DNA from 3 places in the Methylobacterium sp. JK268 genome. Region 1 is predicted to be linked to each of the others. Evidence: predicted binding sites of a transcription regulator. Region 1 holds the regulator's gene; each other region holds the start of a gene.
What was found. Region 1 encodes LexA, which represses DNA repair genes until DNA is damaged. Its sites were predicted from a motif close to TGTTCNNNNTGTGTTCNG; they were not measured.
Positions count from the first base shown of each region.

Region 2: a site for LexA is predicted at 2,733-2,750, ahead of ACW9J6_RS21385 (DUF3072 domain-containing protein). Genes of this name have one in related genera too.
Region 3: a site for LexA is predicted at 1,223-1,240, ahead of recA (recombinase RecA). Genes of this name have one in related genera too.

Region 1 covers NZ_JBSVZN010000019.1:41,228-45,279, forward strand. Annotated here, with positions in the region: gene ACW9J6_RS20315 (hypothetical protein) at 5-529, shown strand; gene ACW9J6_RS20320 (hypothetical protein) at 620-988, shown strand; gene lexA (transcriptional repressor LexA) at 1,134-1,853, shown strand; gene ACW9J6_RS20330 (HD-GYP domain-containing protein) at 2,192-3,268, shown strand; gene ACW9J6_RS20335 (glycerophosphodiester phosphodiesterase family protein) at 3,316-4,052, opposite strand, start outside.
Region 2 covers NZ_JBSVZN010000021.1:18,871-22,922, forward strand. Annotated here, with positions in the region: gene ACW9J6_RS21360 (MATE family efflux transporter) at 1-74, shown strand, start outside; gene ACW9J6_RS21365 (DUF1127 domain-containing protein) at 1-332, opposite strand, end outside; gene ACW9J6_RS21370 (LysR substrate-binding domain-containing protein) at 456-1,328, shown strand; gene ACW9J6_RS21375 (hypothetical protein) at 1,347-1,790, opposite strand; gene ACW9J6_RS21380 (Flp family type IVb pilin) at 2,060-2,257, opposite strand; gene ACW9J6_RS21385 (DUF3072 domain-containing protein) at 2,476-2,721, opposite strand; gene ACW9J6_RS21390 (branched-chain amino acid aminotransferase) at 2,852-3,739, opposite strand; gene ACW9J6_RS21395 (MarR family winged helix-turn-helix transcriptional regulator) at 3,931-4,052, shown strand, end outside.
Region 3 covers NZ_JBSVZN010000009.1:23,307-27,358, forward strand. Annotated here, with positions in the region: gene recA (recombinase RecA) at 73-1,164, opposite strand; gene ACW9J6_RS11285 (caspase family protein) at 1,604-4,052, opposite strand, start outside.

The DNA of each region.
Region 1 (4,052 bases):
CACGATGTCGGAGAACGATACCCTCGCCCAGGCGCTGGCGGATGTGAGCGAGCGGCGGGCGGCGCTGGAGGCCGAGTACGAGCGCATCGGCGCGGAACTGGCGAAGCTGCGCCTCGCCGAGAACGCGCTGCGTGCGATCGTCGACAACACCACCCTCCCGGCCGCGGGCCTCGCGGCCGCCGGACCGCTCCTCCCCGGGCTCCCGGCGGCGCCGGTCCAGGCGCGGACCAGCGGCCGCGGCAGCCGCGGCCCGCGGGCGAACTCGGCCAAGGGCCGCCTCAAGACCCTGCTCGAGACCTGCGGCCCCCAGGGTCTCACCAACGCGCAGATCGCCCGGCAGCTGCCGGATGTCGCTCCGGGCACCCTGAACACGTATCTCAGCGTCATGGTCGCGAGCGGCGAGGCCATCCGCACGGGCGACTTCTACACCTCGGGACGCCCCTCGGCCGAGACGGCGGACGAGACCGACGAACCGGAGGACGAGCAGGGCGAGGCGCAGGAGGACGAGGACGCCGAAACGCTGGGATGAGGCGCCCCGGACATCCGGCGGTTCCGGCATGGCCGCAGGCATTCCGCTATGCTACATGACCCTGCGAGAGGGGACGACGAAGGGGGCTCGATGGACGTCGAGGCGCTTCTCAGCGAGGTTCGCCGGCGGATCGCCGAGCTGGAATTGCGCTCGACCGCCCAGGCCGAACGCGTGGCGGAGTTGAACCGTCGCGGCGAGGAGGCGAGCACCGCCGAGGCGCAGCTCTGGGGCGCCATCGACGCCCTGACCGTGCTCAGGGGAGCACAATGGGCCCTCCAAGACCTGCGCGCCGCCGAGGCGAGCGACGGCGACGCGCTCGGCCACACGGCCGAAGCCGTCGAGGCCAGCCAGCAGGCCATTGCGGGGCGGCGGCACGGCGACGTGTTCCTGACCGCCTCCGACGAGTCGCTCGTCACCCTCGTGCGGGAGAAGATCCGCGTGAGCGCCCGCGGACGATGACACTCTGTCCCGCCGCGCCGCAGAGAGCAGGGCGGGGATCATGGTTCCTCCCGTCACGCTACCGCTTGCGGAACACTTGAAGAACGCTTAACCTGTTCGCGATTTGTTTCGTATCGCGCGTCGGCGCAGGCGATGAGAGTGACCCATGCTCACCCGTAAGCAACTGGACCTGCTGCGCTTCATCCAGCAGCGGATGCGCGAGACGGGCGTGCCGCCATCCTTCGACGAGATGAAGGACGCCCTCGACCTGAAGTCTAAGTCGGGCATCCATCGTCTGATCACCGCGCTGGAGGAGCGGGGCTTTCTGCGCCGCCTGCCCAACCGGGCGCGGGCGATCGAGGTGATCCGCATCGCCGAGACCGCGGCAAGCGCGCCGGGCGAGGTCGTCCGCTTCACGCCGAGCGTGGTCGAGGGCGGCCGGGCGGGGGCGCCGGTCAAGCCTGCCGCGATGCCGGTGGCGCTGCCCCTCGACGAGGGCGTTCGCGCGGTCGGCATCCCGGTCATGGGCCGGATCGCTGCCGGCACGCCGATCTCGGCGATCCAGAACCAGAGCCGCACCCTCGCGATGTCCCCGGACATGCTCGCGGGCGGCGAGCACTACGCCCTGGAGGTGCGCGGCGACTCGATGATCGAGGCGGGCATCCTCGACGGCGACCTGGTGGTGATCCGTCGTCAGGACACCGCCAATACCGGGGACATCATCGTCGCCCTGATCGACGACGAGGAAGCCACGCTCAAGCGCCTGCGGCGGCGCGGCTCCTCGATCGCTCTCGAGGCCGCGAACCCGGCCTACGAGACCCGCGTGCTGGGGCCGGACCGCGTCCGCATCCAGGGACGTCTGGTGAGCCTGATCCGCAAGTACTGATCGCTCGCATTTGGTCGGAACGCCCACGAGCCCGCGCGACGGCGATGGCCGCGCATCGCGGCCCCCCGCCGAACCCGTCATAATCTCGCGCGATCAGCTTACGGGAGTGTCGGACACCCGCGGCGGAAGGCGCGGCGGGATTTGGAAAGGTCATCTGCGGCAGGGCGGCCGGAAACGACTGCTTCGTCGTCGGTGCCGGCGGTCGTGTTGGTCGGATATCGAACCAACCCGGCCGACGCCAAGGGATGTTTAACGTCCCTGTGCGGTAAAATCAGGTCTGACCGGCGGGTCAAGGCGGTGGCACGGCCGCTCGTGAGGCCGGACTGCGGGATCTCGCCATGGCGGACGGTTTCATCCTCCTGATCGCGGATGCGTTCGCACCGGCGCGTCGCCTCGCGGATGGCCTCGCGCGGCTCGCCCCCTGCCTGACCGTCGGACTGGAGGACCCGCTGCCGAACGGGCAGGCGGCCGTTGCGGTGGTGCCGCTGGGTCGGGCCGAGGTCGCGGATCCCGCGCGCCTGCGACGGTCCGTCAGCCTCCTGCGGGCGCGGGGAATCGCCGGCCTCGGCCTGGCGCGGGATCAGGCGACCCTTGAGGTCGCCCGGGAGATCGGGTTCGCCAAGCTCCTGCCGGCCTCGGCGCCCTGGACGACCATCGCCGCCGCGGTGACGCACCTCCTCGCCGCGCACAAGGCCGCCCGCGCGAGCGGGCCCGATTGGCTGGTGCGGGCGCGGGCCGCCGAGGCCGACCACCTCGTCCACCGGGTGTTCGCGGCGGCCGCCGATGGGGCGCCGCCCTCGCCGCAGGACGTCGACACCGGCACCGAGATCGTCCTCGACGCGGTCAGCGAGGGCGGGATCCGCGCCTGGCTCGACGTCATCCGCCACCACCAGGTCGGGGTCTACCAGCATTCCCTGGGCGTCGCCGGCTACGCGGGGGCGCTGGCGGCCCGGCTCGGCTTCCGGCACCGGGACGAGCTCCGCCTCGTCCGGGCGGCCCTGCTGCACGATGTCGGCAAGTCGCGGATCCCCCTCGCCATCCTGGACAAGCCGAGCGGCCTGTCGGAGCAGGAGATGGCCGTGATGCGCACCCATCCGGTTCTGGGCGCCGACCTGCTCGCCGGGCAGCCGGGCTTCGACGCCGAGACCCTCGACGCCGTGCGGCACCACCACGAGCTGCTCGACGGCTCCGGCTATCCGGACGGGCTCGCGGGGGCGGCGATCGGCGACCTCGTCCGCCTGGTCACGATCTGCGACATCTTCTCGGCCCTGACCGAGCGGCGCCCCTACCGCTCCCCGATGCGGGCCGCCGAGGCCTGGGGCGTGATGGAGGCGATGGGCCCGAAGCTCGACGCCGACCTGCTCGCCGCCTTCAGGGTCGTCGCGCTCGCATCCGAGACGGCGGACGCCACCTGAGCGGGGCGGGCGGTCGGGGGGACCGCGCGGCTCGCGCGGGGGACGGGTCAGGCCCGAAACCCCTCGAACACCATCTGGTCCGCGTGGGCCCGCGCCCGCGCCATCTGCTCGGGCGTGCGCACCGTCCAGGTCATGACCGGCCGCCCCCCGAGGAGGCGGGCGAGATGCGTCGGCGCGTTCGGCAGGTCGTCCACCCGCCAGGACAGGAAGTCCGGCCGGCTCTCGGCGAAGTGCAGGAGCTGGGCGAGGCCCGTCCGGGCCGCCTCGCTGAGGCCGGCGTAGGAGGGGTCGTCCTGGCGGCTCTCGGCCACGATGCCGCGCGGCAGGCCGGGCGCGAGGTCGGCCAGCGCCCCGACGATGGCGGGATCGAAGCTCTTGAGCGCCACCGGCCCCGCATAGGCCGCCACCACCGCGGCGACGCGCCGGGCGAGGGCGAGGTCGCCGTCGAACCGGGACTTGACCTCGATGACGAGCGGCGTGCGCCCGGCGATCCGGGCGAGGAAGTCCGGCAGGGACGGGATGCGCTCGGCGCTCCCCGCCACCGCGAGAGCCGCGAGAGCGGCGGCGTCCCGCTCGCGCACGCGGCCGGGCTCGCCCGCGAGGCGGCCGAGGCCGTCGTCGTGAAAGACCATCGCCTCGCCGTCCCGGCTGAGCTGCACGTCGCACTCGATCGCGTAGCCGCCGGCAATCGCCGCCTCGGCCGCCGCGATCGTGTTCTCGGGGATCCCCGCGGCGCGGTCGTGGAGCCCGCGATGGGCGATCGGGCGGGCGGTCAGCCAGTCGG
Region 2 (4,052 bases), on a different contig from region 1:
GCGGCCCCGCGCCCGGCACCCGGGCGGGCGACGACGCGGCCGTCGCGGGCCACGATGCTCACGCGCACCGTTGATGCGCCCAGAGACTTCGCGTGGCGTCGATCCGCCAGGTGCAGGGTCGGGTCCTCCCGCCACGGGAGTTGGAGGGCGCCCGCCACCTCGCAGCGGCTGAGCCCGAGATCTTTGAGCATGCGGTCGTCGAGGTCGGCGAGGCGGTGGGCGGCGCGCCGGTGGGCGATGAGTCGGAGAATCGCCACCCCGCCCTGAGCGGCCACGCGACCGGCCCGCAGGACCAGCGAGAGAAGACCGAGGGGAGCGAAACCGAGACTCATCGTGACCTCCGGCGGCCGCCGTTCCGGGGCGTGCCGCAGGGTTATCCATACGCCCGTTCGACCGATCCGTTGAGCGAATGCTTGAGATGCGTTACATCACGGAAAGTGATGGAGGACGGCCCCGTGCACCCTCTCGACATCGACCAGCTGCGCACGCTCGTGGCCATCGCCGACACCGGCTCCTTCACGCAGGCGGCCGAGATCGTGCACAAGACGCAATCGGCCGTGTCGATGCAGATGAAGCGGCTGGAGGGGCGGGTCGGGCGCGAGGTGTTCTGCCGGTCCGGACGGGGCGTGCGGCTCACCGATGCCGGCGAGCGGCTCCTCGACTACGCGCGGCGCATCGTGCGGCTGCAGGCCGAGTGCCTGGCCAATTTCGAGGAGGGCGACCTCGCGGGCCGGGTGCGGCTCGGCCTGCCGGACGACTACGCCGACCGCTACCTGCCGGAGATCCTGGGGCGCTTCTCCCGCGCGCATCCGCGCGCCGAGGTGACGGTGGCCTGCGAGCCCACCGACATGCTGGTGGGGCGGATCGAGAGCGGGGACCTCGACCTCGCGATCATCACGGAGGCGCGCCAGCGCGGCAGCATCGAGACGCTGCGCACCGAGGCCCTGCTCTGGGTCGGGTCGAGCCGCCACGCCACCCACGCGCAGACGCCGCTGCCGCTGGCGCTCGGGCGCCCGGCCTGCATCTGGCGCGCGGCGGCGCTCGCGGCCCTGGAGCGGGTCTCCCGCCCGAGCCGGATCCTGTTCGTGAGCTGGAGCTCCACGGCGGTGGGCGCGGCGGTGCTGGCCGGGCTCGCGGTCTCGGTGCTGCCCGAGAGCGCGCTCCGGCCCGGGATGCGCATCCTCTCGCCCGCCGACGGGTTCCCGGCGCTGCCCGCCTTCCGGGTCGGCCTCCTGCGCCACCGGGGCGCCGCGCCCCTGCCGCTGGCGGACGCGCTCGCGGGCCAGATCCGGCAATGCCTCGACAATCTCGGGGTCGACGCGGCGTAGGCGGCACCGGGTTCCGGCTCACGGCCCCAGGGATTCCAGCTCCCGCCGGCACGCCTCACCGAACGCGGCGAGCGGGTCCGGGATCTCGCCCGCCTCGAACTTGAGGCGGATCTCGTGGAACGTCAGGTTGGGCGAGGTGTAGGTTTCGACCACGTGCTGCATCAGGCGCTCGGCCGCCGCGATCACCGGGCGCGACGAGCGCAGGCGCATGCGCCCGATCAGGGCGAAGAGGCCGACGATGAGCTCGGGGCCGTCCGGGTCGTGGGTCATGGCATCGGCCAGGCACCGGGCCGCCTCGGCGATGAACGCCTCGTAGAGCGCCTCGCGCTTGGCGGCCTCCTGCGCCCGCTGCTGCGCCTGCTGCTGGCCGCGCTGGGTGAGCCAAGTCGTCGCCATCGACGACATCGCCCCCACCAGGGAACCGGCCAGGCCCGTCGCCGCCGTGAGGATCGCGGTCTCCATGGATCGGCCCTCTTCCTCCGGGTCGCGCGCCGGTCCGGGCGGGATCAGGCGTCCCGCTGGGATGGAACGGGATGCCTGCTCCGGCGGCCTGCGTCCGCCGCAGGATCGACGACGAATCGGGCCCGGACCGTCGCACACGGCCCTGGAGGTTGTCACACCAGCGGTCTCCAGAGCAGAATCCGATCACGTTGCCATCGGACACGGCTCCAGGTCTTTGATTTTTAGGCGTTCTCTGCGACGAACCGGTATCCACTTCGTCGGACAATGCTCTAGCGCGACAGCACGCCCGTCACGCGGTTGCTCATGTTGCTGTAGATGTTGCCGGTCGAGTTGCCGAAGGCGGCGATCCCGGTGATCAGCGCCAGGAAGATGAAGCAGACCAGGATCCCGTACTCGATCGCCGTCGCCCCCGCCGCATCGCGCAGGAATCGCCGGACCGTGCCGCGGCGCAGCCATCTTCCGAGCACGACCCCCTCCCCTTCGCCAAGCGAAGCACGACCGTCCGGCGACATCCGCGGCGCCTCCCGCCCCCGAGCGGGGGTGGGCCTCGCGGCGCCTCAAGTGTCTCCGGACAGCCTTGCAGGTGCGGACAGAATGCAGGGGAACTCCTCACCGTCAGTTAAGAGGATCCCGGAAACGTCGATCCCGGGACACTTCCCGTCCCGGACAGACCTCCGCCCGGCCTTCACTCCTTGCCGGTGGCCTTGCGCAGGGCGTCGATGCGCTCGGAGGCCTCGGCCTTGTCGAGATCCGGATCGTAGGCGCCCTCCTCCCCGGCCTGCTCCGACAAGGTCTTGAGGTAGGAGGCCTGCGCGCCGGTCATCGGCTCGCCGCCCGTCGTCCAGTCCTTCGGGTCCTTGATCCGGTTCGAGGGCTCCTGCGCCTCGGGCGCCGCGGTCTTCGGGTTCGGCGCCTGCTGGGCCTTGGTCATCACGACTCCTGTGTTCGCGTAATGTTCTCGAAGCGAGAACGCACCGCGCGCCGTCGTGTTCCGCGGCCGAACCCGGCCGCGGGGGCAACCCCGCGTGGGCCGCGGGTCGTCCCCGCGGCCGGGCAGGTCCTCAGGCGGCTTCCGCCCGGGGCTGCACCTCGGCGCTGTAATCGTCCATCAGCGTGCGGGTCAGGTCCGCGGGCACGAACCGGTAGGGACCGGCCTCGGCGACCGGGGTCACCTCGGCGGCCGAGCCGGTGATGAAGCACTCGGAGAAATCCGCCAATTCCTCGGGCCGGATCCGCCGCTCGATCACCGCGATGCCGCGGCGGCGGGCCAGCTCGATCACCGTCTGGCGGGTGAGGCCGTTCAGGAACCGGTCGGCGAGCGGGGTGTGGATCGCCCCGTCCCTGACGAAGAACACGTTGGCGCCGGTGCACTCGGCCACGTTGTCCTCCCAGTCGAGCATCAGGGCATCCGCGTAGCCCTTCTTCTCGGCCCGGTGCTTGGAGATGGTGCAGATCATGTACAGGCCCGCCGCCTTCGAGGACGAGGGCGCGGTGCGCGGGTCGGGCCGGCGGTACTCGGCCATGTCGAGGCGGATGCCCTTCATCTTGGTGGCCGGGTCGAAGTAGCTCGGCCATTCCCAGGCCGCGATGGCGAGGTGGATGGTGTTGTGTTGCGCCGAGACGCCCATCATCTCCGAGCCGCGCCACGCCACCGGGCGCAGATAGGCGTCCTTGAGGCCGCTCTCCTTGAGGACGAGCGCCTTGGCGGCGTCGATCTCGGCCACCGAGAACGGCACCTCGAAGTCGAGGAGCTCCGCCGAGCGGCGCAGGCGCTGGGAATGCTCGGTGCTCTTGAAGATGCGGCCGCCATAGGCGCGCTCGCCCTCGAACACGCAGGAGCCGTAGTGCAGCCCGTGGCTGAGTACGTGAATCTTCGCGTCCGCCCACGGCACCATGCGGCCGTCGAACCAGATGTGGCCTTCACGCTGGTCGAAGGGGATAACGGACATGACGTTGATCCTCGGTTGCGGTTCGTTTCCGCGAGGGCGGGCTGGCTCGCAATCTTCGTGCTCCGACGGCACGGATCGCGTACGTTCGTTGCGCCAGCGGGGTTGACGGGTATCAACCGGGCTGAGATATGTCAACAAGGCTGACGTAAATCGGGCCGCCTCCCGGCGGGCCGCGCGAGCGGGGCGAGAGCATGGACAGGACCGGAAACCCCGTGGCCCGGACCCGGCCCGCCCCGCGGGACCTCGCCCCCGCGGGCGCCGCGCCGCTGCGGGCCGCCAACGAGGACCGCCCCGACGGCGAGCCGCCCGAGGC
Region 3 (4,052 bases), on a different contig from region 1:
CACGCGGCACGGGAAGGGCCGCCGCGGTCTCCCGCGGCGGCCCCCAAAGGTCCCAATCGACGAGGGCGCGGCCTACGCCGCCCCCTCGTCGTAATCCTCCGCGGTCGGGACCGCGTTCTCCAGGATCTTGTCCGCGACGAGGCCCATGTTCTGGCGGATCGCCAGCTCGATCCGGTTGGCGATGTCCGGGTTGTCGCGCAGGAAGCCCTTGGCGTTCTCGCGGCCCTGGCCCAGGCGCTGGCTGTCGTAGGAGAACCAGGCTCCCGACTTCTCGACGATGCCGGCCTTGACGCCGAGGTCGATCAACTCGCCGACCTTCGACACGCCCTCGCCGAACATGATGTCGAACTCGACCTGCTTGAACGGCGGCGCCACCTTGTTCTTGACGACCTTGACGCGGACGCTGTTGCCGATCGCCTCGTCGCGGTCCTTCAGCGTCGAGACGCGGCGGATGTCGAGGCGCACCGAGGCGTAGAACTTCAGCGCGTTGCCGCCCGTGGTGGTCTCGGGGCTGCCGTACATCACGCCGATCTTCATCCGGATCTGGTTGATGAAGATGACCATGCAGTTCGAGCGCGAGATCGAGCCGGTGAGCTTGCGCAGGGCCTGGCTCATCAGGCGGGCCTGGAGGCCCGGCTGCTGGTCGCCCATCTCGCCCTCGATCTCGGCCCGGGGCGTGAGTGCGGCGACCGAGTCCACCACCAGCACGTCGATCGCGCCCGAGCGCACCAGCGTGTCGGTGATCTCCAGCGCCTGCTCGCCCGTGTCGGGCTGCGAGATCAGCAGGTCGTCGAGGTTCACCCCGAGCTTGCGGGCGTAGACCGGGTCGAGCGCGTGCTCCGCATCCACGAAGGCGCAGACGCCGCCCTTCTTCTGGGCTTCCGCAATGGTGTGCAGCGCCAGCGTCGTCTTGCCCGAGGATTCCGGGCCGTAGATCTCGATCACCCGGCCGCGCGGAAGGCCGCCCACGCCGAGCGCAATGTCCAGCCCGAGCGACCCGGTGGAGACGGTCTCGACCTCCTGCACCTTGTCGCCCTTGCCCAGGCGCATGATCGAACCTTTGCCGAAGGCGCGCTCGATCTGGGCGAGCGCGGCATCGATCGCCTTCGACTTGTCTTTATCCATGGTCGGGTTTTCCACCAGTCGCAGCGAGGACTGAGCCATCTGACGGGTCCTTATGGCACGGGGACGAAGGGATTCTCAATGCGCGCGGTCCCTCTCGTGTACCCGTTTTGTTCTTGCCCGGCAAGGGCGGATCGGGGGGCCGCCATGCGTGTCGGGTACCCCCGAGACGGCGCGCTTCTCACCTTTCCCGTTTCGCCGATCGTGTGCACAGAGCAGGCAAAACCTGCGTCTCCTCTCCCCGCACGCGCCAGCCCTGTCCGCGGAAAACCTAAGGTCGCTTCGAGGGCGCCTTGGTCTCCAAAAAACGCTCATTCAACAACAAACTATGCCATTCCGGTTCGCGCCAGATCCCCTCTCCCACTCGGGAGATGGGGGAAGTGCCTCACATTGTCCCCGGATAGCCCTGCGCACGCGGAGAGAGGGTATGCGCACGACCCGAAGCGCAAATCCGCGGGCCCGCACGGGAGACGGGATTCTCTCACCGGCAGGGCGGCTGTCCGGGATGGCCGCATGCCCCTCCGCCCGGACGAGCCTGCGGGGCCGGGTGGGGCTGCGGCGCGGGATGCGGCATCGGCGGCGGGCGCTGCATCATCTGCTGCTGCCGGGCCGCCTGCGCGGCCTGCTGCTGGCGCGCCGCAGCCTGGGCCGCCTGCTGCTGCATCATCTGCTGCTGGCGCGCGGCAGCCTGCGCCGCCTGTTGTTGGCGTGCCGCGGCCTGGGCCGCCTGCTGGTGCATCATCATCTGCTGCTGGCGTTGCGCGGCCGCGGCCCGCTGCGCCTGGGCGGCCTGATCCTGGCGCATCTGCTGCTGCCGGGCGAGATCCGCCGGGTTTGGCCGCGGCGCGACCGGCGCGGGTGGGAGGGCGGCGCGACCGGGCCTGCCGAGCGGCCGGGCCTCGGAGAGCGGCGGCTGCCCGGACGGGACCATCAGCGGCCGCATCGCCTGGCGCGGGCCTGCGTGGGGCGGCAGCCCTTGCGGCCGGACTGACGGTGCGGGCTGGTCCGATGGTGGTGGGACGGGGCGCCCGGCCTGCGGCCCGGGTCGCGCACCAGGGCCGGCCGGCTGGCCGATCGTAGCGGCCGGCGCAGGGGGCGCGGGACGCGCCGCCTGCTGGGGTGCCGGGAGCGGGGGCGCGCCGGGGCGTCCGGGTTGCGGCAGGGGCGCGGGGCCGGGAGGGGCGGGCTGGCCCGGCAGGGGCTGGCCGGTGGCGGCGGCCGGTGCTCCAGGCGCGGGGCGCGCCGCCTGCGGGGGGACGGGGAGCGGGGGCGCGCCGGGGCGTCCGGGTTGCGGCAGGGGCGCAGGGGCGGGAGGGGCGGGCTGGCCGGGCAAGGGCTGGCCGGGCAAGGGCTGGCCGATCGCGGCGGCCGGCATTCCGGGCTGGCCGGGGAGGGGGAGCGGCGGCCGGGCCGGCATCGCGGGAGCCTGGGCCGCACCGGGCGGGGCGGCGCCCGGCGGCAGGCTCGGGCGCAGGGCCGCCTTCTGCGACACGGAGGGGGGCAGCGCCACCCGGGTGGCGAGGGCCGCGCCCAGGGCCGCCCCCGCGACGCCCGCCGCCACGGTCCCGGCGGAGAGGCCACCGTGGGCGGCGTTCGCGGCGTTGATCTCCTCGATCGCCCGCCGGTCGTGGATGTGCGGGTAGAGCGCGTCGCCGGGCGGCGGCACCACGGCCTCGGGCGGCCGCACGTAGACCGGGACCGGCACGAAGACCGGCGTCGGCAGGATGTAGGCCTCGGTCACCGGCGGGGGAGGGGGCAGCGCGACGAGGTAGGCCGGCCGCGGCGGCAGGAAGAGCGGCGGGGGCGGCGGCAGGTCGTCCTCCGGGTCGTCGAGGACGAGGACCGGGCGCTCGACATAGACCACCTCCTCGGGCGGGGGCGGCGGCACGTCGTAGGCGAGGACCGCGAAATCCGGGGGCGGCTCGGCCGCGGCGGCGAGTTCCCGCAGGCGCCGCCGGGCGTCGGAGGCGTGGGGCCCGCGCGCGTAGCGCCGCATGTAGGACCAGTAGGCCTCCGGCGTGTCGGCCACCCGCGTGCGGCGCCAGGTCAGCGCCTCGCGCCGCGCCGCCACGATGGCGCGCACCCGCTTGGCGAGCGGATCCCGCGGATAGGCCTGGAGGAAGCCCTCGTAGGCCGGGAGCGTGTCCTCCTCGACGCAGCGCGCGAAGGCCTCCCGGGCGCCGATCTCGGCGAGGGGCCGGCGGTCGTCGCCCGGCGCCGGGAGCGGCGGCGCCTCGGCGGTGCGCTCGAAGAAGCGGAACGGCGCCTCGATCCGGGCGCTGTGCCAGGGCATCTCGGCCCCCCGCGTCACCTCGGCGACGCGCAGCCGCACCCGCTCGAACAGGTCGGCGGGCGCGAGGCCGCCCTCGCGCATCATCTCGACCAAAGCCTGCGCGTAGGCGCCGTAGGGGCCGGTCTCGGGCGGGCCCACCGTGCCGGGAGCGGCGTTGAAGGCGACGAGGGCGCCCGGCTCCGCCTCGACGAGGGCGAGGCCGCCCGCCAGGGGATCGCCTGTGAGGCGAAACGGCGACGGCCGGGCCGCGTCGACCACCAGGAAGCGGGCCTTGAGCGGCAGGGCCGCGAGGCGCTTGGCGGAATCCGAGATGCGCACCGCGCGCTGCGGCACGTCGGCGGCGGCGCCGATCCGCGCATCGACGGGCACGAGGTAGTTCTCGCCCTCGAATTGCAGCCCGTAGCCCGCCAGGTACACGAAGGCGACGGTGTCCGGCCCCGAGGCGGCGGCCTTGTCGGTAAAGTCGCGCAGGGCCCGGCGCAGGCCGTCCTCGTCGAGGTCGCGGGCGCCCACCACGTCGAACCCGGCCGCCTGCAGGGTCTGGGCGACGAGGCCGGCATCGTTGGCGGTGGTGGCGAGCGCGCCCGCCGCGTAGGCGGCATTGCCGACGACCAGCGCGATCCGCGTCTCCGCGGCC